DNA from 3 places in the Actinosynnema sp. NPDC004786 genome. Region 2 is predicted to be linked to each of the others. Evidence: riboswitches for the same ligand, from Rfam matches in the RefSeq annotation. Region 2 holds a riboswitch; each other region holds the start of a gene.
What was found. A riboswitch is a leader RNA that binds a small molecule or an ion and turns the genes downstream of it on or off. The one in region 2 is predicted to bind glycine.
Positions count from the first base shown of each region.

Region 1 (7,351 bases), on a different contig from region 2:
AGAGCCGCCGGGCCGTCTCGTTCTCCCGGACCACCCGCAACTGCACCAGCGCCCACCCGTGCTCGCGCGCCCACGCCAGCACGTCGGCCACCAGCGCCTCGCCGACGCCCCGCCGCCGGAACTCCGGCTTGACCCACATGGAGTACAGGTACAACACGTCGGGGTGAACCTCGTGCGGCACGCCGGCGACCAGCCCGATCGGCTCCGGCGCCTCCGCCACCACCTTCACCCCGTGGTCCGGGCCCAGCAGCTCCCGCCACCGCGCCTCGTCGAACTCCCGCTCCAGCGCGAGCGTCGGGCCGAACGCCCCGGGGTCGCTGCCCAGCGCCGTGAGCCGGATGTCCCGCCACGTCGCCCAGTCGTCCGGCCCGAGCCGTCGCACCCTCATGCCCCCAGTCTGACCCACCGTCCTGACATTTGCGCTCACGATCACGGGTCACCGCGGCGCGCTGCGGTCATGGCGGCGCGGCCCCGCCGGTGGGAACGTCGGTGGCATGCCAACTCGCCGTTCCGCATGGATGACCGAGGACCTGGACCAGCTGCGGGAGCTGGCCCGGACGTTCTTCGAGAGGGAGGCCGTCCCGCACCGGGAGCGCTGGGCCGCGCAGAAGCAGGTGGACCGCGACTTCTGGACCAAGGCGGGCGGGGTCGGGCTGCTCTGCCTGTCCATCCCCGAGGAGTACGGCGGTGGCGGCGGCACGTTCGCGCACGAGGCGGTGCTGCTGGAGGAGCAGGCCCGGTGCGGCGACAGCGCGTGGGGCAACAGCGTGCACAGCGGGATCGTCGCCCACTACATCAACGCCTACGGCACCGAGGAGCAGAAGCGCCGCTGGCTGCCCAAGATGGCGACCGGCGAGTACGTCGGCGCGATCGCCATGTCCGAGCCCGGCGGCGGCTCCGACCTGCAGAACGTCAAGACGCGGGCGCTGCGGCGCGGCGACGAGTACGTGCTGTCCGGCTCCAAGACGTTCATCACCAACGGCGCGCAGGCCGACCTGGTGGTCGTGGTCGCCAAGACCGACCCCGGCCAGGGCGCGACGGGCATCTCGCTGCTGGTCGTGGAGACCGCGGCGGCGCAGGGGTTCCGGCGCGGCCGGGTGCTGGACAAGGTCGGCATGCACGGCCAGGACACCGCCGAGCTGTTCTTCGACGACGTCCGGGTGCCGGCGGAGAACCTGCTGGGCACCGGCGAGGGCCAGGGGTTCATCCAGCTGATGCAGCAGCTCCCGCAGGAGCGGCTGATCATCGCGGTGGCGTCGGTGGCGGGCATCGAGGCGGCGGTGGACCTCACGCTGGCCTACGTCAAGGACCGCACGGCGTTCGGCCGGGAGCTGATCAAGTTCCAGAACACCCGGTTCAAGCTCGCCGAGTGCGCCACGGAGGCCCGCGTGACCAGGGCGTTCGTGGACGAGTGCGTGCAGGCGCACCTGGCCGGGCGGCTGGACGTGCCCACCGCGGCGATGGCGAAGTGGTGGGCCACCGAGCGGCTGTGCCGGGTCGTGGACGAGTGCGTGCAGCTGTTCGGCGGCTACGGCTACATGACCGAGTACCCGATCGCGCGCGCGTGGGCGGACGCGCGCGTGCAGAAGATCTACGGCGGGACGAACGAGATCATGAAGGAAATCATCGCGAGGTCGCTCTAGTGCCCGGCCCGCTGGAGGGGTTGAAGGTCGTCGAGCTGGCGGGCCTCGCGCCCGCGCCGTTCGGCTGCATGGTGCTGGCGGACCTGGGCGCGTCGGTGGTCCGGGTGGACCGGATCGGCGGCGCGACGGAGGTGCCGCTGCTGGGGCGCGGGCGGCGGTCGATCGGCGTGGACCTGCGCCGCCCCGAAGGCGCGGAGCTGGTGCTCCGGCTGGTCGCGGAGTCCGACGTGCTGGTCGAGGGCTTCCGGCCGGGCGTGACCGAGCGGCTGGGCATCGGCCCGGCGCAGTGCCTGGCCCGCAACCCGCGCTTGGTCTACGGGCGGATGACGGGCTGGGGCCAGGACGGGCCGCTGGCCGACCGCGCCGGGCACGACATCAACTACATCGCGGTGGCGGGCGCGCTGGAGCCGATCGGCCGGGACGGCGCGCCGCCGACCGTGCCGCTCAACCTCGTCGGCGACTTCGGCGGGGGCGGGCTGCTGCTGGCCGTGGGCGTGCTGGCGGCCCTGTACGAGCGGGACCGGTCCGGGCGGGGGCAGGTCGTGGACGCGGCCATGGTCGACGGCGCGGCCCTGCTCACGACGTTCCTGCACGGGATGGCGTCGGTCGGCGCGTGGCCCGGGCGGCGCGGCACCAACCTGCTGGACGGCGGCGCGCCGTTCTACGACGTGTACGAGACCGCCGACGGGCGGTTCGTCAGCGTCGGCGCGCTGGAGGAGAAGTTCTACGCCGAGCTGCTGGACGTGCTGGGGCTGGCCGACGCCGGGCTGCCGCCGCGGCACGACCCGGCGAACTGGCCGGAGCTGCGGGCCCGCATCGCCGCCGCGGTGGCCACCCGGACGCGCGACGAGTGGGCCGCGCTCGCCGAGGGCACCGACGCGTGCCTCGCGCCCGTGCTCGCGCCCGGCGAGGCCCCCGCGCACGGGCACAACGCCGAGCGCGGCACGTTCGTGCAGGTGGGAGGGGTGGCGCAGCCCGCGCCGGCGCCGCGGTTCGACCGCACGCCCGCGGCCGCGCCGGGTCCGCCGCCCGCGGTGGGGGAGCACACGGTCGCCGTGCTGGCCGAGCTGGGGCTGGGCGAGGACGAGATCGCCGCGCTGCGGCGTTCCGGGGTGGTCGGCTGACGCGCCCCCGGCCGGTCCCGAAAAGGGCACGGGAAATCACCTGAAGGGGTACCGGAATTGAGTGGCAGCCGACATCGGCCTTTGTCACGCTCGGTGCGTGAGTCGGCGCATTCAGGTGATGGGCGGCGAAGGGAAGACGATGTCGCTGAACCTCGGTGTCCGTGCCTGGGGGGTGGGCGAGCGCCCGTACCTTCAGGATCGGCGGGACCACTGGTCCCCTTGATCGTCCGATCGGGTGACACCAGGGGCGGTTCAGGCGTGGTTGCGTGGTCGGGCCGGCGACCAGTCGGGCGACGTGGGCGCGTTCGATCGTCATCATCCGGGTGAATGAGGGACGATGACGCTTGACACGACCGGTGCGGCGACGGGCCGCCCGGCCGAGCGACACGGACGGAGAGCGATCAGTGAACGTCAAGAAGGTGGTGACGCTGGCGGCGGTCGCGCTGGTGCTGTTCCTCCTGATCACCCAGCCGAACGAGTCCGCCCAGGCGGTGCGGACCGCCCTGGGGTGGCTCCAGGCCGGCGCGGAGTCGATCATCACCTTCGTCCGCAGCCTCTTCGCCTAGCGACCCCTCCGGCGTCGCCGAACTCCGCTCAATGCGGTCACGAGCGGTGACCGCAGGATCCGAGCGTTGCACCATACGGGTGGAATGAGGGCTATAACGCCCTGGTAACAGGGTTTTAGACAAACCGGGGTCTAGCGGTTGTCGGTACCCGCTAATACGGTGCGTCGCATTGGCTGATCTTCGACCGACGAGGAGGCAGAATGGTCGAGGACTCCGGAGTCGACGAGCTGTTGCGGCAGTGGGCGGCTGAGCGCTCGGACGACGCCGAGCTGCGGGAGGTGAACCGGATCAAGGACGCGTGGCTCGCGGAAGCCCCGCCGTCCGCGCCGGGGATCCCCGTGCAGCGGGCGAATGGCGGTCCCCGCGGCCTGGTGAAGGTCGAGTCCGCGGATCCGGCGTACGTGGCGGCGATGCGGAAGCGGGCGCCCGAGGTGCCCGAGGTCCTGCTCGCGGCCGCCGCCAGCTACTGGCAGCTGGTGGGCGATCTCTCCGAGGCCGAGCTGTGGTGGGACGCGGGCATCAGCCCGTTGGACCAGCGCGCTCTGGACTACCGGGCGGCCGGGCTCACCCCCGCCGACCTCGGTCGTCGCCTCGGCCCGATGACGGTGCTCCAGCACCTGCGTCGGGGCAGCGCGGCGGCCTGGTGCGTGGCCAGGTTGCAGAGGCAACGCCGGGACGGCGTGGCCTAGGTCCGACGAGTCGGGGCGGGCTCCTGTGGTCGAGGAGCCCTTGCCTTGAGGGGGCGGGCTCCTGCACGAGGAGCCCCGGCCCCGGTGGCGCGGCCCCGGCGCCCCGGAACCGGACGAACCGGACTCCGGGCGGAACACCCGTTACCCTTGAGGCGTGCAGGGCCTCATCACCCCCAAGCGGCTGGCCATCGCCGCCGCGTGCCTGGCGTCGCTGGTCGTGTGCTGCGGCCTGGCCTACTGGCAGTGGGAGCGGTTCTCCGAGGCGGGCGGCACGTTCCAGAACCTCGGCTACGTCTTCCAGTGGCCGCTGTTCGGCCTCTTCCCCGCGTTCATGGTGTGGCGCATCCGCAGGCTGGACGCCCGCCGCAAGGCCGAGGCCGCCCGGGAGCCGGTGGTCGAGCCGCCGCGCCCGGTGGTTACCGTGGAGCCCGTCAGGACACCCGTGCCGGACGACGAGGACGACGAGCTCGCGGCCTACAACCGCATGCTCGCCCAGCTCCACGCGCGGGACCAGCGGTGAGGCGAAGGTAGGACGATGAGCGGCGCGTTGACCAGGTTCCGGTTCATGGCTTACGTGGTCGGTGTCGGCCTGCTGCTGCTCGTGGTCGCCATGATCGCCAAGTACGCGGGCGGCAACGCGGGCATGATGCAGGTCGTCGGCCCCGTCCACGGCTTCCTCTACGCCGTCTACCTGGTGCTGACCGTCGACCTGGCGCTCAAGGCCCGCTGGTCGATCAAGGGCACCGCCCTGGTGCTGCTCGCGGGCACGATCCCGTTCGTGTCGTTCTACGCCGAGCGCAAGGTCGTGGAGACCGTCCGGGCCGAGAAGAGCCTGTGACCGGGGTTGACCCCGCCCGCCGGCCACCCCTAGCGTCTGGCGGTACCAACTGAACACGGCCGTCGATGTCGCGCGGGAGAGTCCCCCGAGCGGGGCGCCGAAGGAGCAACTCCTCCCCGGAATCTCTCAGGCCCAGGTACCGCGCGACGAAGGCAACTCTGGAAAGCAGGCGCACCCGCTGCGCCTCGCCCACGGTGCAAGCCGCCCGCGCCGGGTGGCGAAGCTCTCAGGCTCATGGCAGAGGGGGAGGCTCACTCGACGAGGAGTCTCCGATGGGCCGTGTCATCCTTTCGCACGTGACGCTCTCGGGCGCGCCCGCGCCGACCCGACCGGTCGGCCCGCCGGCGTGCCCGCACCCAGGGAGGACCCGCCCGATGGAAAGCCGCCGCACGCCCCTGTACGCCGAGCACGAGGCGCTGGGCGCCCAGTTCACCGACTTCGCGGGCTGGCGGATGCCGCTGCGCTACGACAGCGAGCTGGCCGAGCACCGCGCGGTGCGCACCTCGGCGGGCCTGTTCGACCTGACCCACATGGGTGAGATCGTGCTCACCGGCCCCGAGGCGGGCGCGGCGCTGGACCACGCCCTGGTCGGCCACGCCTCCGCGATCGGGGTGGGCCGCGCCCGGTACACGATGATCTGCGAGGCCGACGGCGGCGTGATCGACGACCTGATCGTCTACCGCACCGGTGACCAGGAGTACCTCGTCGTCGCGAACGCCTCGAACGCCGCCGTCGTCCACGAGGCCCTGGTCGAGCGCGCGAAGGGCTTCGACACCACCGTCGAGGACAGGTCCGCCGACTACGCGCTGCTCGCCGTGCAGGGCCCGCGGTCCACCGCCATCCTCGAAGCGCTCACCCCCACCGACCTGACCTCGGTCAAGTACTACGCCTCGTACCCGACCGAGGTCGCGGGCAAGCCGGCCCTGCTCGCCCGCACCGGCTACACCGGCGAGGACGGCTTCGAGCTGTTCGTCGCCCCGGCCGACGCCGCGCACGTCTGGCAGGCGCTGCTGGAGGCGGGCGCGCCGCACGACCTCAAGCCCGCCGGCCTCGGCTGCCGCGACACCCTCCGCCTGGAGGCGGGGATGCCGCTGTACGGCAACGAGCTGGGCCGGGACCACACCCCGTTCCACGCCAACCTCGGCCGGGTGGTGAAGCTCGACAAGCCGGGCGACTTCGTCGGCCGCGACGCGCTGGCCGCCGTCGCCGAGCAGGGCGTGACCGAGACCCTGGTCGGCCTGAAGACCACCTCCCGCCGCGCCCCCCGGCACGGCTACCCGGTGCTGGACGCGGACGGCAACCGCATCGGCGAGGTGACCAGCGGCGCGCTGTCGCCGACCCTCGGCTACTCGGTGGCGATGGCCTACGTCACCACCGGCCACACCGAGCCGGGCACGGAACTCTCGGTCGACGTGCGGGGCAAGCACGAGCCGGTCGAGGTCGTCGCGCTGCCCTTCTACCAGCGAACCAGCTAAGGGAGAGACCCACACATGTCCGAGCACTTCAACACCTCCCTCGCGGAGTTCGACCCGGAGGTCGCGAACGCCGTCGCCGCCGAGCTGCACCGGCAGCAGAGCACGCTGGAGATGATCGCCTCGGAGAACTTCACGCCGGTGTCGGTGCTCCAGGCACAGGGGTCGGTGCTGACGAACAAGTACGCCGAGGGCTACCCCGGCCGGCGCTACTACGGCGGCTGCGAGAACGTCGACGTGATCGAGCGGCTGGCGATCGAGCGGGTCAAGGCCCTGTTCGGCGCCGGGTTCGCCAACGTCCAGCCGCACTCGGGCGCGCAGGCCAACGCGTGCGCGATGTTCGCCCTGCTCCAGCCGGGCGACACCATCCTGGGCCTCGACCTCGCGCACGGCGGCCACCTCACCCACGGCATGCGGATCAACTTCTCCGGCAAGCTCTACAACGTAGTGCCCTACCACGTGTCGGACGAGGACGGCCGGGTGGACATGGCCGAGGTCGAGCGCCTGGCCGCCGAGCACCGCCCCAAGCTGATCGTCGCCGGCTGGTCGGCCTACCCCCGGCAGTTGGACTTCGCCGAGTTCCGCCGCATCGCCGACTCGGTGGACGCCTACCTGATGGTCGACATGGCCCACTTCGCCGGCCTGGTCGCCGCGGGCCTGCACCCGAGCCCCGTGCCGCACGCCCACGTCGTGACCACGACCACCCACAAGACCCTCGGCGGCCCGCGCGGCGGTGTCATCCTCACCAACGACGCCGACCTCGCCAAGAAGATCAACTCGGCGGTGTTCCCGGGTCAGCAGGGCGGCCCGCTGGAGCACGTGATCGCGGGCAAGGCGGTGGCGTTCAAGCACGCCGCGTCGCCCGAGTTCGCCGACCGCCAGCGCCGCACGGTCGAGGGCGCGAAGATCCTCGCCGACCGGCTGTCCCAGCCGGACGCCGCCGCGGCGGGCGTGAAGGTGCTCACCGGCGGCACGGACGTGCACCTCGTCCTGGTCGACCTGGTCGCGTCCGACCTGGA
Region 1 covers NZ_JBSGBG010000051.1:1,194-8,544, reverse strand. The annotation lists gene ACWEFJ_RS33010 (GNAT family N-acetyltransferase) at 1-388, opposite strand, end outside; gene ACWEFJ_RS33005 (acyl-CoA dehydrogenase family protein) at 519-1,643, shown strand; gene ACWEFJ_RS33000 (CaiB/BaiF CoA transferase family protein) at 1,643-2,767, shown strand; gene ACWEFJ_RS32995 (hypothetical protein) at 3,172-3,333, shown strand; gene ACWEFJ_RS32990 (helix-turn-helix transcriptional regulator) at 3,534-4,022, shown strand; gene ACWEFJ_RS32985 (hypothetical protein) at 4,177-4,542, shown strand; gene ACWEFJ_RS32980 (DUF3817 domain-containing protein) at 4,558-4,860, shown strand; glycine riboswitch at 4,924-5,012, shown strand; glycine riboswitch at 5,014-5,108, shown strand; gene gcvT (glycine cleavage system aminomethyltransferase GcvT) at 5,235-6,335, shown strand; gene glyA (serine hydroxymethyltransferase) at 6,351-7,351, shown strand, end outside.
Region 1: another riboswitch for glycine. It lies ahead of gcvT (glycine cleavage system aminomethyltransferase GcvT); the one in region 2 lies ahead of gcvP (aminomethyl-transferring glycine dehydrogenase).

Region 2 (7,351 bases):
GATCGCCGCGACCGCGCGGGCCATGGCAGAGCACGGGTTGGAAGCGCGTCACCTGCGGCCGTTCCGGGTCGCCGCCGACCGCGAGGTCGGGTTGGTGGAACAGGCGGCCGGCGCGGCGTCCCGGCAGCGCGACCGGGCCGAGGTCGTCCGCGAATTGGCGGCGCTGTCCGTAACGCTGCACACACTCTTGGTGAAGGTGGGCTTGCGTGATGTGGCGGGTAAACCGGTTTCGCCGAGGTGAAGGCGTGTCCGCATCGTGATGCGCGAGGGGCGGGCGGTTGCGCAGAGGGCCCGCTTGGCGGGTAGCGTCGAAAGAGTACGTGGGGGATCCTCGTTGGTAGCGGGGACGCCAGAATTTCAGCGCGCTGAGGGAGGCGAGACCCGATGAGCGAAATGCGCGTCGTCGGCGTGCGGGTGGAACTGCCCGCCAACCAGCCGATCCTGCTGCTGCGCGAAACCGAGGGCGAACGGTACCTGCCGATCTGGATCGGATCGGTCGAGGCCACGGCGATCGCGTTGGAGCAGCAAGGTGTCCGTCCTGCCCGGCCGTTGACGCACGACCTGCTCAAGGACGTCATCGGAGCCCTCGGCCGGCAGTTGGAGCAGGTGCGGATCACGGACTTGCAGGAGGGCACGTACTTCGCGGAGCTGGTGTTCGACGGCGACATCCGGGTGTCGGCGAGGCCGAGCGACTCGGTGGCGCTGGCGCTGCGGATCGGCGTGCCGATCCACGCGGAGGAGTCGGTGCTCGCGGAGGCCGGGTTGATCATCCCGGACGAGCAGGAGGACGAGGTCGAGAAGTTCCGCGAGTTCCTCGACTCCGTTTCGCCCGAGGACTTCCGCGGGGCGGACACGTAGGTCTTCCTCGAGGGTCTTCCGCGGGAGTCTTCTGCGGGGCGGACACGGAGGTCGTGGGTTCCGGCTCGGCGGCACGGCCGGGCCGGACCGGCGTGGTTCGGCCGCTCCGACGGCACCGCTTGGCACCTCTGGCGCGCTGCGTGCTCGGCTCGGATCCCGCGTGCGGCTCGGCGCGGCGGCTGAACCCGGCTCGGCTCCCGCCGGGCTTGCTGCGGCGGCTGAACCAGGATCGATCCGCCCGCCAGGTCTCCGCCGGATCACGTCGGCCGCCGGCCCGACCCGGGTCGAGGGAGCCGACTGTTCGCTCGGCCGCTCCCGTCGCGCCGCTCCCACCACCTCGCCGCGCTGCCTCGCCTTGCCCGGCCGCTTCACCGCGCCTTGCCGCGTAGCCCTCGCCGCGTTCCACCACCCCGCCTGACCGGGTCGCCGCGTCACCGGGTCGTCGCCTGACCGGGCCGCCGGTCGTGCTCGCGCAGGGGTACCCGCCCGGGGGAACCCCGTTTTCGATCCTGCCGGCACACACCGACAATTCCGGCCGACCGGGCGCGGACGAGCGGGTCGGGTGCCTGACCCGGCACGACACCTGCGAAGGGCCGGAACGTCGGCCGCGCGCCGTGGACGGCCCTCCGCAAGCGTGTGCGGTGAGTTGTGGATCAACCCCGCGTGCCACCTACGGGTGTCACGTGTCCGGGTTACACAACGTCAACCTTGCTCGGCTAAACGATCACTAAACGTCATCCGAATGGCTTACGCCAAGCGACTCTCTCAACCTCTACCTCACGTTGAGGTCAGACACGCCCCGCGCGTCGCGTTGACCTGCCCCCTAGGCGGTCTTACCGTCGAACTCAGGTGAATTGCCACGGTGTTGTTTCCCGACACCGCGGCGGCTTCACGTTGGTCGCCGGTCGTCGTGGCCGGACCGAGGGGAGGCAGGCGTGGTCGAGGAAGCGCCCATCCGGGCCGGATCCGGCGAACAGGGTGAGCTGTTCCCGGACTCCTCGCTGCCGGACGAACTGGTCGGGTACCGCGGCCCCGCCGCGTGCCAGATCGCGGGCATCACCTACCGCCAGCTGGACTACTGGGCGCGCACGGGCCTGGTCAACCCGACGATAAGGAGCGCTCACGGCTCCGGCAGCCAGCGGCTCTACTCGTTCAAGGACATCCTGGTCCTCAAGGTCGTCAAACGGCTCCTGGACACCGGCGTCTCGTTGCAGAACATCCGGGTCGCGGTCGACCACCTGCGCCGCCGCGGCGTGCAGGACCTGGCCCGGATCACGTTGTTCAGCGACGGCACCACGGTCTACGAGTGCACCTCCCCGGAGGAGGTGGTCGACCTGCTCCAGGGCGGCCAGGGGGTGTTCGGCATCGCGGTCAGCGGCGCGATGCGGGAGATCAGCGGCACGATCCACGACTTCCCCGCCGAACGCGCGGACGGCGCGGAGATCGTGGAGGCGGCCGACGACGAGCTGTCCCGCCGCCGTCGCACCCGGGCCATCGGCTGACCCGGCGAGGCCCGGCGGCAACTGAGATCCACGTCGCGCCGGCGGTTCCGAGGGCGTCCCCGCCGGGTACCATTCGCGCGTAGTCGCTTTATCCCGCGCGGGAGAGTCCGAGCCAGTCTCGGCGCCGAAGGAGCAAATCCTCCCCGGAACCTCTCAGGCGCAAGGACCGTGCGGGTGAGACGCCTCTGGAAAGCGGGTCGGCAGCACGCCGACCCCGCCGACGGTGCAAGCCCGGCCTCCGGGTGAAGCTCTCAGGCGCCCGACGTCGGGCAGAAGACAGAGGGGGAGGGCAACGGCAGGAGTCTGTCCGGAGCCCTGGAGGCCAGCACCGATGACGCAGGACCGCATCCCCCTCGCCGCACTCGAGCACGGCACCCCGTTCGCCGACCGGCACGTGGGCCCGCGGCCCGCCGAGCTGGCCCGCATCCTCGACGTCATCGGGGTCGGGTCGCTGGAGGAGCTGGCGCAGCGCGCCGTCCCCGAGTCGATCCGCGAGCGCGACCTGGCGCTCGACCTGCCCGAGCCCGCCACGGAGACCGAGGCGCTGGCCGAGCTGCGCGCCCTCGCCGCGCGGAACCGCCCGATGACGCAGATGATCGGCCTGGGCTACTACAACACCACGACGCCGCCGGTCATCCTCCGCAACGTGCTGGAGAACCCCGCCTGGTACACCGCGTACACGCCGTACCAGCCGGAGATCTCCCAGGGCCGCCTCGAAGCGCTGCTGAACTTCCAGACCATGGTCGCCGACCTGACCGGCCTGCCGCTGGCCAACGCCTCGATGCTGGACGAGTCCACCGCCGCGGCCGAGGCGATGACGCTGGTCCGCCGCGCCGGCCGGTCGAAGTCGGCCAGGTTCGTGGTGGACGCCGACACGCTGCCGCAGACGCTGGCCGTGATCGAGACCCGCGCCGAGCCGCTGGGCATCGAGGTGGTGACCGCCGACCTGTCGCAGGGCCTCGAAGGGCTCGGCCTGGGCGGCGACTTCTTCGGCGTGCTGCTGTCCTACCCCGGCGCGTCCGGCGTGGTCCGCGACCACGCGGGCGTCATCGAGGAGGTGCACCGGGCCGGCGCGCAGGTCGTGGTGGCGGCCGACCTGCTGTCGCTGGCGCTGCTGCGCCCGCCCGGCGAGATCGGCGCGGACGTGGTCGTGGGCACCACCCAGCGGTTCGGCGTGCCGATGGGCTTCGGCGGGCCGCACGCCGGGTACATGGCCGTGCGGCAGGGCCTGGAGCGGCAGCTCCCGGGCCGGCTCGTCGGCGTGTCCGTCGACGCGGACGGCTCCGTCGCCTACCGCCTCGCCCTCCAGACGCGCGAGCAGCACATCCGCCGGGAGAAGGCCACCAGCAACATCTGCACCGCCCAGGTGCTGCTCGCCGTGATCGCGTCGATGTACGCGGTGTACCACGGCCCGGAAGGGCTGAAGGACATCGCGACCCGCGCGCACCGGATGGCGACCGTGCTGGCCGCCGGCCTGCTGGAGGGCGGCGTCGAGGTCGTGCACGGCGAGTTCTTCGACACCGTGCGGGCGCGCGTGGAGGGCCGCGCGGCCGAGGTCGTCGCCGCCGCGCGGGACCTGGGCGTGAACCTGTGGCAGGTGGACGCGGACGTGGTGTCGATCGCGTGCGACGAGACGACCACGCGCGAGCACCTGGGGCTCGTGTGGAAGGCGTTCGGCGTGACCGTCGCCGACGTGGACGGCCTGGACGCCGACACCGCCGACGGCATCCCCGCCGACCTGCGCCGCACCAGCGACTACCTGACGCACCCGGTGTTCCACGCGCACCGCTCCGAGACCGCGCTGCTGCGCTACCTGCGGGCGTTGTCGGACAAGGACGTCGCGCTGGACCGCAGCATGATCCCGCTGGGCTCGTGCACGATGAAGCTCAACGCCACGGCCGAGATGGAGGCGATCACCTGGCCGGAGTTCGCCGACCTGCACCCGTTCGCGCCCGCGTCGGACGCCGAGGGCCTCCTGGGCATCGTCGGCGACCTGGAGCGGTGGCTGGCCGAGGTCACCGGGTACGACGCGGTGTCGTTGCAGCCCAACGCGGGCAGCCAGGGCGAGTTCGCGGGCCTGCTGGCGATCCGCGCCTACCACCGCGCCAACGGCGACGACCACCGCGACGTGTGCCTGATCCCGTCCAGCGCCCACGGCACCAACGCCGCGTCCGCCGTGATGGCCGGGATGCGGGTCGTGGTCGTCAAGTGCGACGACCGCGGCAACGTGGACGTCGGGCACCTGCGCGAGACGGTCGAGGCGCACCGCGACGACCTCGCCGCGATCATGATCACCTACCCGTCCACGCACGGCGTGTACGAGGACACCGTGCGCGAGGTGTGCGGGCTGGTGCACGACGCGGGCGGCCAGGTGTACGTGGACGGCGCGAACCTCAACGCGCTGATCGGGCTGGCGCGGTACGGCAAGTTCGGGTCGGACGTGTCGCACCTGAACCTGCACAAGACGTTCTGCATCCCGCACGGCGGCGGCGGTCCGGGCGTCGGGCCGATCGGCGTGCGGTCGCACCTGGCCCCGTTCCTGCCGAACCACCCGTTGCAGCCGGCGGCCGGTCCGGCGACCGGTGTCGGCCCGATCAGCGCCGCGCCGTGGGGCTCGGCGTCGATCCTGCCGATCTCGTGGGCCTACGTGCGGATGATGGGCGCGGACGGCCTGCGGCGGGCGACGCTGACCGCGGTGGCGGCGGCGAACTACGTGGCCCGGCGGCTGGACGAGCACTTCCCGGTGCTCTACACCGGCGAGGGCGGGTTCGTGGCCCACGAGTGCATCCTCGACCTGCGGCCGATCACCAAGGCGACCGGCGTGACCGTGGACGACGTGGCGAAGCGGCTGGCCGACTACGGGCTGCACGCGCCGACCATGTCGTTCCCGGTGGCGGGCACGCTCATGGTGGAGCCCACGGAGAGCGAGGACCTGGGCGAGATCGACCGGTTCATCGACGCCATGATCGCGATCCGGCACGAGATCGACCGCGTCGGCTCGGGCGAGTGGCCGGTGGACGACAACCCGCTGCGCAACGCGCCGCACACGGCGGCGTCGATCGCGGCCGAGTGGGACCACCCGTACAGCCGCGAGGTGGCGGTGTTCCCGGCGGGCACGTCCGCGCCGAAGATCTGGCCGCCCGTGCGCCGCATCGACGGCGCGAAGGGCGACCGGAACCTGGTCTGCTCCTGCCCGCCGGTCTCGGCCTACGGCGGCTGACCGATCGACCCGCGAACCCCGGTCGCCCTCGGGCGGCCGGGGTTCCGCGCGTCCGGCGGGCCTTCAGCCGATCCGGTGGTCCAGCTCGAACCGGCCCGGCTCGCCCTGCGGCCACGTGACGCGGCCCGTGCCGGTGAGGCCCGCGAGATCGCCGGACGCGGAGACCACGGTGACGGTGGAATCCGCCACGCCGCCGCGGAAGCCGCCCACGTGGTGCAGGACGAAGCTGCCCGCCCGGCCGTTCAGGGCGCCCGTGACGACCTCGTAGCCCGTGGTGGAGCAGGAGTCGTCGTCCGCGTAGGACATGACGAAGCGCAGGTCCCCCACGCCTTCCAGGTCGCCGGTGTACGTGGTGGTCATGCCGCCCACCGTCTGCTTCGGGCCGGTGACCTCGTCGTAGCGCTTGCCGTCCCAGGTGTGCTCGTCCCAGCTGTTCATGGTCGCGTTGGCGCGTGCGGTGCTCATGGCGGCCAGCCTGCCGGGCATACCTGACACCTGCTGTCAGGATGGTGGCATGCGCGCCGGCCGATTGCTGTCCCTGCTGCTCCTGCTCCAGTCGCGGGGCCGGATGACCGCGCAGGAGCTGGCCGACGAGCTGGAGGTCTCCGTCCGCACGGTGTACCGCGACGTCGAGGCCCTCGGCTCGGCCGGCGTCCCCGTCTACGCCGACCGGGGCCCGGCGGGCGGCTACCGGCTGGTCGACGGCTACCGCACCCGGCTGACCGGGCTGACCACCGAGGAGGCCGACTCGCTGTTCCTGGCGGGCATGCCGGGACCGGCGGCCGAGCTGGGGCTCGGCGCGGTGGTGGCCGCGGCGCAGCTCAAGGTGCTCGCGGCGTTGCCGCCGGAACTGCGGTCGCGGGCCGCGCGCGTGCGGGAGAGGTTCCACCTCGACGCGCCCGGCTGGTTCCGGGGCGGCGAGGGCACGCCGCACGTGGCCGCGATCGCGGACGCGGTGTGGCAGCAGCGCCGGCTGCGGATCCGGTACGTGCGGTGGGCGCAGGTCGAGGTGGAGCGGACGGTGGACCCGCTCGGGCTCGTGCTCAAGGCCGGCACCTGGTACCTCGTGGCCCGCACGGGGACCGGACCCGGACCCGCCGACGGCGGGCGCGCGGACGACCTGCGCACGTACCGGATCTCCCGGGTGCTGGAGCTGACCGCGCTGGACGAGTCGTTCGAGCGGCCCGGGGGGTTCGACCTGGCGGAGTTCTGGGCGGGCTGGTCGGAGCGGTTCGAGCGGCGGCTCTACCCGATGCGGGTGACGGTCCGGATGACGCCGGACGGGCTGCGCGGCGCCCGGGTGCTGCTCGGCCTGGCCGCCGCCCGCGAGCTGCGGGACGTCGAGCCGGAGGGGGAGTGGACGACCGTGCGGGTGCCGGTCGAGTCGCTGGAGCACGCCGCCGTGGACCTGCTCCGCCTCGGTCCCGAGGTGGACGTGGTCGAGCCGCCGGAGCTGCGCGAACGCGTGATCGCCCGGATCGCCGCGATGGCCGCCGTCTACGGCCGGTGACCGGGCGGGGGGAGACGCCCCGGTGGCCCGCGAGCGCCTCCCCGTGCCGCGGACCGCTACCGCTCGAACGCGGTCGCGCCGCTGTAGTTGCAGATGGACGGGGCCATCACCTCGGCCGGGCTGCCCCAGCCCGCGCACTGGTACGAGGAGTGGCCGTACCAGTTGTGGCCGAACTCGTGCGCGGCCAGCAGGGCGTCGTCGTTCACGCCGCCCATGTAGAGCGCGATCCGCTGGCCCGCGCCCCAGTTGCAGCCCACCACC
Region 2 covers NZ_JBSGBG010000022.1:28,072-35,422, forward strand. The annotation lists gene ftsR (transcriptional regulator FtsR) at 1-241, shown strand, start outside; gene ACWEFJ_RS20880 (bifunctional nuclease family protein) at 385-858, shown strand; gene ACWEFJ_RS20885 (MerR family transcriptional regulator) at 1,794-2,360, shown strand; glycine riboswitch at 2,449-2,539, shown strand; gene gcvP (aminomethyl-transferring glycine dehydrogenase) at 2,692-5,580, shown strand; gene ACWEFJ_RS20895 (DUF3224 domain-containing protein) at 5,644-6,045, opposite strand; gene ACWEFJ_RS20900 (helix-turn-helix transcriptional regulator) at 6,095-7,090, shown strand; gene ACWEFJ_RS20905 (hypothetical protein) at 7,147-7,351, opposite strand, start outside.

Region 3 (7,351 bases), on a different contig from region 2:
GGTGGAGAAGGGGTACGACGGCAAGCGGCCCCGGACGTGGGTGAGCGTGACGGAGGCGGGGCGGGCCGCGCTGGCGGCGGAGATGGCGGCGCTGCGGGCGCTGGTCGAGCGGCACGTAGCCTCGCAGCCATGAGCATCCACGACATCCCGCTGCGCACGCTGTCCGGTGAGGCGTCGAGCCTCGGCGAGTGGGCGGGCAAGGCGTTGCTGGTGGTGAACGTCGCGTCCCGGTGCGGCCTGACGCCGCAGTACCGGGGGCTGGAGCGGCTCCAGGAGCGGTACGCGGCGCAGGGCTTCTCGGTGGTCGGGTTCCCGTGCAACCAGTTCGCCGGGCAGGAGCCGGGCACGGCGGAGGAGATCGCGACGTTCTGCTCCACCACGTACGGCGTGACGTTCCCGCTGTTCGAGAAGATCGAGGTGAACGGGCCGTCGCGGCACCCGCTGTACGAGCGGCTGACGGCGGTCGCGGACGCCGACGGCGCGGCGGGCGACGTGCAGTGGAACTTCGAGAAGTTCCTGATCGCCCCGTCGGGCGAGGTGGTGGCCCGCTTCCGGCCGACGACGGAGCCGGAGGATGAGGCGGTGGTGAAGGCGATCGAGTCCGTGCTGCCCTGACGGCCGGCTCCCCCTGACCGCAGGACCACCTCGAGCGCCGGGGTCGCGCGCGTGGCCGGGATCGCTCCTCTGGCCGAGGTCGCACGTAGCCGGAGCCGCGCGTGGCGGAAGCCGTGCACGCAGTCGGGATCGCGCGCGTGGCCGGGGTCGCCGCCCCCGAGGACGGCGACCCCGGCGCGGGTCAGCACTCGATGACGTTCACCGCGAGCCCGCCGCGCGCGGTCTCCTTGTACTTGACCTTCATGTCCTTGCCGGTCTCGCGCATGGTCTTGATGACCTTGTCCAGGGACACGAAGTGCGCGCCGTCCCCCCGCAACGCCATCCGCGCCGCCGTGATCGCCTTGATCGACGCCAACGCGTTGCGCTCGATGCACGGGATCTGCACGAGTCCCCCGATCGGGTCACATGTCAGCCCCAGGTTGTGCTCCATCGCGATCTCGGCCGCGTTCTCGACCTGCTCCGGCGTGCCGCCCAGCACCTCGGCCAGCCCGCCCGCCGCCATCGAGCACGCCGAGCCGACCTCGCCCTGGCACCCCACCTCGGCGCCCGAGATCGACGCGTTCTCCTTGAACAGCACGCCGACCGCGCCCGCCGTCAGCAGGAACCGCACCACCCCGTCGTCGGACGCGCCGGGCACGAACCGGGTGTAGTAGTGCAGCACCGCGGGCACGATGCCGGCCGCGCCGTTGGTCGGCGCGGTCACCACGCGACCCCCCGCGGCGTTCTCCTCGTTCACCGCCAGCGCGAACAGGGTCACCCAGTCCATCACCCGCAACGGGTCCGTGGCGTAGTGCTCGGCGGCCAGCCGGCGGCGCATCTCCGCCGCCCGCCGCCGCACCTTCAACCCGCCGGGCAGCACGCCCTGCTCCGTGCAGCCGCGCTCCACGCACTCCTGCATCACGCCCCAGATGTGCAGCAGGCCCGACCGCACCGACGCCTCGTCGCGCCACGACAGCTCGTTGGCGAGCATCACCTCGCTGATCGACAGCCCGGTCTCCCGGCACCGGGCCAGCAGCTCGTCACCGGTCCGGAACGGGTGGGCGACGCGCGTCTCGTCGGCCTTGATCCGGTCGGTCCCGGTGGCCGTCTCGTCCACCACGAACCCGCCGCCGACGGAGTAGTACACCGCCGAGTCGACCACCGACCCACCCGCGTACGCCTCGAAACTCATCCCGTTGGGGTGCAGCGGCAGCGACTTGCGCCGGTGCATCACCAGGTCGGCGTCCTCCCGGAACGCGATCTCCCGCACGCCGCCCAGCCGCAGCCGCCCGATGGCGCGGATCTCCGCCGTCCGCCGCTCGGCCTCGACCGGGTCCACCTCCTCCGGCCGGTGGCCCTCCAGCCCCAGCAGCACCGCCTTCGGGCTGCCGTGCCCGTGGCCCGTCGCGCCCAGCGACCCGAACAGCTCGACGCGCACCCGGTCCACCGAGCCGAGCACGGGACCCAGCCGGTCCGCGAACATCATCGCGGCCCGCATCGGGCCGACGGTGTGCGAGCTGGACGGTCCGATCCCCACCGAGAACAGGTCGAACACGCTGATCGCCATGACGTCAGTCCCCGGTCAGTTCCGCGTACTTGGCGGCGGTCAGCAACCCGGTCGCGTCGGTCACGGCCACCTTGAACAGCCAGCCGGCCCCGTACGGGTCGTTGTTGATCAACGACGGGTCCCGCACGGCGTCCTCGTTGACCGCCACGACCTCGCCGCTGACCGGCGCGTACAGGTCGCTCACGGACTTGGTGGACTCCAGCTCGCCGCACACCTGGCCGGACGTCACCGCGGCGCCGACCTCCGGCAGCTCCACGAAGACGATGTCGCCCAGCGACCCCGCGGCGTACGACGTGATCCCGACCGCCACGGGCTCCTGGGTACCCGGCGCCCAGTCGACCCACTCGTGCTCGGGCGTGTAAAGCAGGTTGTCCGGAAAAGTCACGACAGCGCTCCCTAACGGCGAGGTCCGGATCCCCACTCTGTCCTGGGACCTGAGAGCTTCGCCGCGACGTCGCGGCTTGCACCGTGGGTGCGCGCCGGAGGGCGCGCTTTCCAGAGTCGCCTCACCCGAGCGGTTCTCGCTGCCTGAGAGTGTGCGGGGTACTTGCTCCTTCGGCGCCCCGGCCGTGGCACCGAGGTCTCTCCCGCGCGGGTTCCGGCGCTCACGACGCGCCGCGGCCGATGTTCAGTTGGTTGGCCCGCACGCTAGGTGCCGCCCCGGACGGGTGTCAACGCGCCGTCCGGCTTGTGCGGCCGGCACAACCGGTTCCCGGCGCGTTCGTGCCGGCCGCACGATGACACCGATCACCCGTTGACGGACCTTGGGTGTAACAACGGCCGAAGGAGCCCACCGTGCGGATCGCAGTTCCCCGCGAGATCAAGAACCACGAGTACCGCGTCGCGCTGACCCCGGCGGGCGCCCACGAGCTGACCCAGCGCGGCCACGACGTGGTGGTCGAGGCCGGCGCGGGCCTCGGTTCGGCCATCACCGACGAGGAGTACCTGGCGGCCGGCGCGAAGGTCCTCGCCACCGCGGACGACGTGTGGGCCGAGGGCGACCTGGTGCTGAAGGTCAAGGAGCCGGTGGCCGAGGAGTACCCGCGGCTGCGCAAGGGCCAGGTCCTGTTCACCTACCTGCACCTGGCCGCCGACCGGCCGCTGACGCAGGCGCTGCTGGACTCCGGCACGACCGCCATCGCCTACGAGACCGTGCAGACGCCGAACGGCGCGCTGCCGCTGCTCGCGCCGATGTCCGAGGTCGCGGGCCGGCTCGCGCCGCAGGTCGGCGCGTTCTCGCTGATGAAGCCCTCGGGCGGGCGCGGCGTGCTGCCCGGCGGCGTGCCCGGCGTGCACCCGGCACGCGTGGTCGTCATCGGCGGCGGCGTGGCCGGCCTCAACGCGGCCGCGATCGCCGTGGGCCTGGGCGCGGACGTGGAGATCCTGGACACCAACGTCGACCGGCTGCGCCACATCGACGCCCTCTACCAGGGCCGCCTGCGCACCGTGACCTCCAACCGCTACTCGGTCGAGCAGGCGGTCCGGGAGGCCGACCTGGTGATCGGCGCGGTGCTGGTGCCCGGCGCGAAGGCCCCGAAGCTCGTGAGCAACGAGCTGGTGGCCGACATGAAGCCCGGCTCGGTGCTCGTGGACATCGCGATCGACCAGGGCGGCTGCTTCGCCGACTCGCGGCCGACCACCCACGCCGACCCGACCTACCAGGTGCACGACTCGGTCTTCTACTGCGTGGCGAACATGCCCGGCGCGGTGCCCCGCACGTCCACCTACGCGTTGACGAACGTGACGCTGCCCTACGCCGTGGCGCTGGCCGACCACGGCTGGGAGGCGGCGCTGCGCGCGGACGCGTCCCTGGCGCTCGGGCTGAACGCGCACGACGGCCTGCTGACCAACCTGCCGGTCGCGGAGGCGCACGGGATGGCCCACACGCCGCTGGAGTTCTGAGCCCCCGACGCGAAGGGCCCCGCTCACGTGCTGTGAGCGGGGCCCTTCGGCGATGAAGACGGCCCGCTCAACCAGCCTGGGGGTCACTGGGAGCGGGCCGCGTGACCAATCCTAGCGCCGAACCCGGCTCCGTGCCCAGCGACCCCACCGAGCCGGCCGACATTTCCGCGGACCTCGACCACGCACCGTGCGCGACCTCAGGCGAATGAGTGAATTCGCGTCGTAACAGGTAAGTCACGACGACCCGGCGACCGATGCACAGGACGGGAGCCCCGTGGCTACGCAGCGGGGTCGTCCGCTCGCGCGGCCCCCTGCCGCGCCACCGCCGATCGGAGTGCAGATGGCTGAACCCGAAGGTTGGATCGACTGCCACGACCCGTTCGGGCGGGACCGGTCGATGACCGTGCTCGTCGAGGACGACCGAGTCCTGCTGGTCGCGCCGCCGGGCGAGTCCGCTGTGATGTCCGTCACGCAGACCCGTCGGCTGCACCGGCTGCTCGACCAAGTCGCCGACAGGATGTGACGGGCGTGGACGAGGCACTGCGGGCGGCCGTGCTGCGCCGGCTGGCCAGTGTGGACGAGGCGGTCGAGCGCGGCGAGGCGGAGTCCCTCGTGCCGCTCGCGCGGTCCGAGATCCACCGCCTGGCCGACGGGTGGCGGCTGCTGCTGACCGTGCACCAACCGGATCCCGACGGCCGCTGCGGCGCGTGCCCCGGCGTCCTGCGGCACCGGAAGTGGCCGTGCCAGGTGTGGACGATGGCCCACCAGCACCTCATCGGCGACGGCCTGCCGCACCGCGAGCGCCGTCGCCCGCTGCGCACGCTGCGCCGTTCGTCCGAGGTGGAGACCACGACCGAGATACCGAAGGTGGCCTCGAAACCACGACACGCCCTCCCCGAGTAACCCTCCTAGGGCAGGATGACGCCCGGTAGGAGTACTCGGGAGGGACGCGTGCACGACGGCAGTGGCCGCATCGTGGTGCAGAACTTGACCAAGCAGTTCGGTCCGGTCGCAGCGGTGCAGAACCTCAGCTTCACGGTGGAACCCGGTTCGGTGACCGGCTTCCTCGGCCCCAACGGGGCGGGCAAGACGACGACGTTGCGCATGCTGCTCGGCCTGGTGACCCCGACCGCGGGCACCGGGTTGATCAACGGCAGGCCGTTCGACCAGCTCGGCAACCCGGCGCGGGTGGTCGGCGCGGTGCTGGAGGCGCAGGGCTTCCACCCCAAGCGCACGGCCCGCAACCACCTGCTCGTCTACGCCGCCGCGATCGGCGTGCCGGACTCGCGCGCCGACCAGGTGCTCCAGCTCGTCGGGCTCGGCGCGGCGGGCGACCGCAAGGCGGGCGGGTTCTCGCTGGGCATGAAGCAGCGGCTGGCGCTGGCCACGGCGCTGCTCGGCGACCCGCAGATCCTGGTGCTCGACGAGCCGGCCAACGGGCTGGACCCGGAGGGCATCGCGTGGCTGCGGACGTTCCTGCAGTCCTACGCGCGCAGCGGCCGGACCGTGCTGATCTCCAGCCACCTGCTGGCCGAGGTGGAGCAGACCGTCGACCAGGTGGTCATCATCAGCCGCGGCCAGACCATGTACTACGGGCCGCTGGACCACCTGCGCGAGCAGCAGCAGGGCCGGGTGCTCGTGCAGCCGTCCGACACCGGGGCGTTGGTCGCGGCGCTGACCGAGGGCGGGATCACCGCGATCGAGCAGCTGCCCGACGGCCGGCTCGCGATCGCCGGGGTCGAGGCCAAGCAGGTCGCCGACACCGCGCTGCGGGCGGGCGTGTCGATCTACGGCATCCAGGAGGAGAAGGCCGACCTCGAACGGCTGTTCTTCCAGCTCACCAACGGCCAGTACGCGGGTCAGCAGGCGCAGCCGGTCGCCTACCAGCAGCCGGGGTACGGCCAGGGCTACCAGCAGGCGGGGTACGCGCAGCCCGGTTACCAGCCCGGCTACCAGCAGCAACCCGGCTACCAGACGCCGCAGGCGTTCCAGCAGCCCTACCAGGCCCAGCCCTACCAGGCCCAGCCGTACCAGGCCCAGCCCCACCAGGCGCAGCCGCCGACCGGTCCGCAGCCGTACCAGCAGCCGCCGCAGGGCTACCAACCACCACCGGGGTCCCAGCCGCCGCCGCAGGACAACCCGTACGGTCCGAACCAGGGTCAGGGCGGCCTCGGGGGCGGTGCGTGATGGGCAACCTGATCAAGTCGGAGTTCCGCAAGACCACCACCACCGGCCTGTGGTGGGGCCTGATGATCCCGACCGTGCTGCTCGCGTTCGGCTGGGCGCTGGGCACGGGCGCGATCTTCAAGACCGTCTCGGACTTCATGAGCAGCTCCGAGGCCGAGGAGCTGGCCGCGCTGCTCAACGTGGACCCGTCGCAGTGGCAGCTGTCGGTGTTCGGCATGGCCCGCAGCATCAACGTGGCCACGATCTTCCCGATGATCTTCGGCGGCCTGGCGATCGCGAACGAGATCAACCGCAAGACCATCACGACCACGTTCCTCACCGCGCCGAACCGGGTGTCGGCGCTGGCCGCGAAGATGATCGTCTACGTGGCGTGGGGCGCGATCTTCGGCATCGTGATCGTGGCCGCGGTGAGCATCGGCACCGCGCTCACCTCGGACTCCGGCTCGCTGCCCGACGCGGGCGGCTGGCTCGCGCTGGCCGGGGTCGGCGTGCTCGCGTCGATCCTGATGACCATGTTCGGGGTCGGCGTCGGCGCGCTGATGACCAGCGTCGTGGGCACCACCGTGGTCCTGCTGCTCTACATGCTGATCGTGGAGAACGGCATCCAGCTCGTGCTGGCGTCCCAGGGCCTGCCGGAGATCATCGGCTTCCTGCCCAACGGCGCGGTCAACGGCCTGACCGGGTCGGTGGCGACGTCGCTGTTCCTGGCCAACGCCGGGGTGGTGCCGGACGACATGGTGGAGGGCCTGCGGGCCCTCGGCGGCGCGCTGGGCGCGTTCGACTGGTGGCTGAGCGGGTTGATCTTCCTGGTGTGGACGGCGTTGTTCTTCCTCGGCGGCTGGGCGGCCACCCAGCGTAAGGACATCACCTGATCGCGTGATCTTGATCGTCTGACGGAGGCCGCCCGGAACTTCGGGGCGGCCTTCGTCACATCCGTCGCGGCCACCGCGTCGGTGGGCGGACCTAATGTGGGTCGGGTGACTACCTCCGACGGCTGGATCCGCAGGCTCGCCACCGCGTGCTGGCAGCACCGCGCCCTCGTGGTGTGGTCCGTGCTGGCCGCCGTCGTGGGCGTGGGGTTGCAGGCCGTCGGCCCGCTGC
Region 3 covers NZ_JBSGBG010000004.1:167,108-174,458, forward strand. The annotation lists gene ACWEFJ_RS05445 (transcriptional regulator) at 1-133, shown strand, start outside; gene ACWEFJ_RS05450 (glutathione peroxidase) at 130-615, shown strand; gene ACWEFJ_RS05455 (L-serine ammonia-lyase) at 797-2,161, opposite strand; gene gcvH (glycine cleavage system protein GcvH) at 2,166-2,546, opposite strand; glycine riboswitch at 2,667-2,761, opposite strand; gene ald (alanine dehydrogenase) at 2,957-4,063, shown strand; gene ACWEFJ_RS05470 (hypothetical protein) at 4,404-4,586, shown strand; gene ACWEFJ_RS05475 (hypothetical protein) at 4,592-4,966, shown strand; gene ACWEFJ_RS05480 (ATP-binding cassette domain-containing protein) at 5,015-6,250, shown strand; gene ACWEFJ_RS05485 (ABC-2 transporter permease) at 6,250-7,122, shown strand; gene ACWEFJ_RS05490 (ABC transporter ATP-binding protein) at 7,219-7,351, shown strand, end outside.
Region 3: another riboswitch for glycine. It lies ahead of gcvH (glycine cleavage system protein GcvH); the one in region 2 lies ahead of gcvP (aminomethyl-transferring glycine dehydrogenase).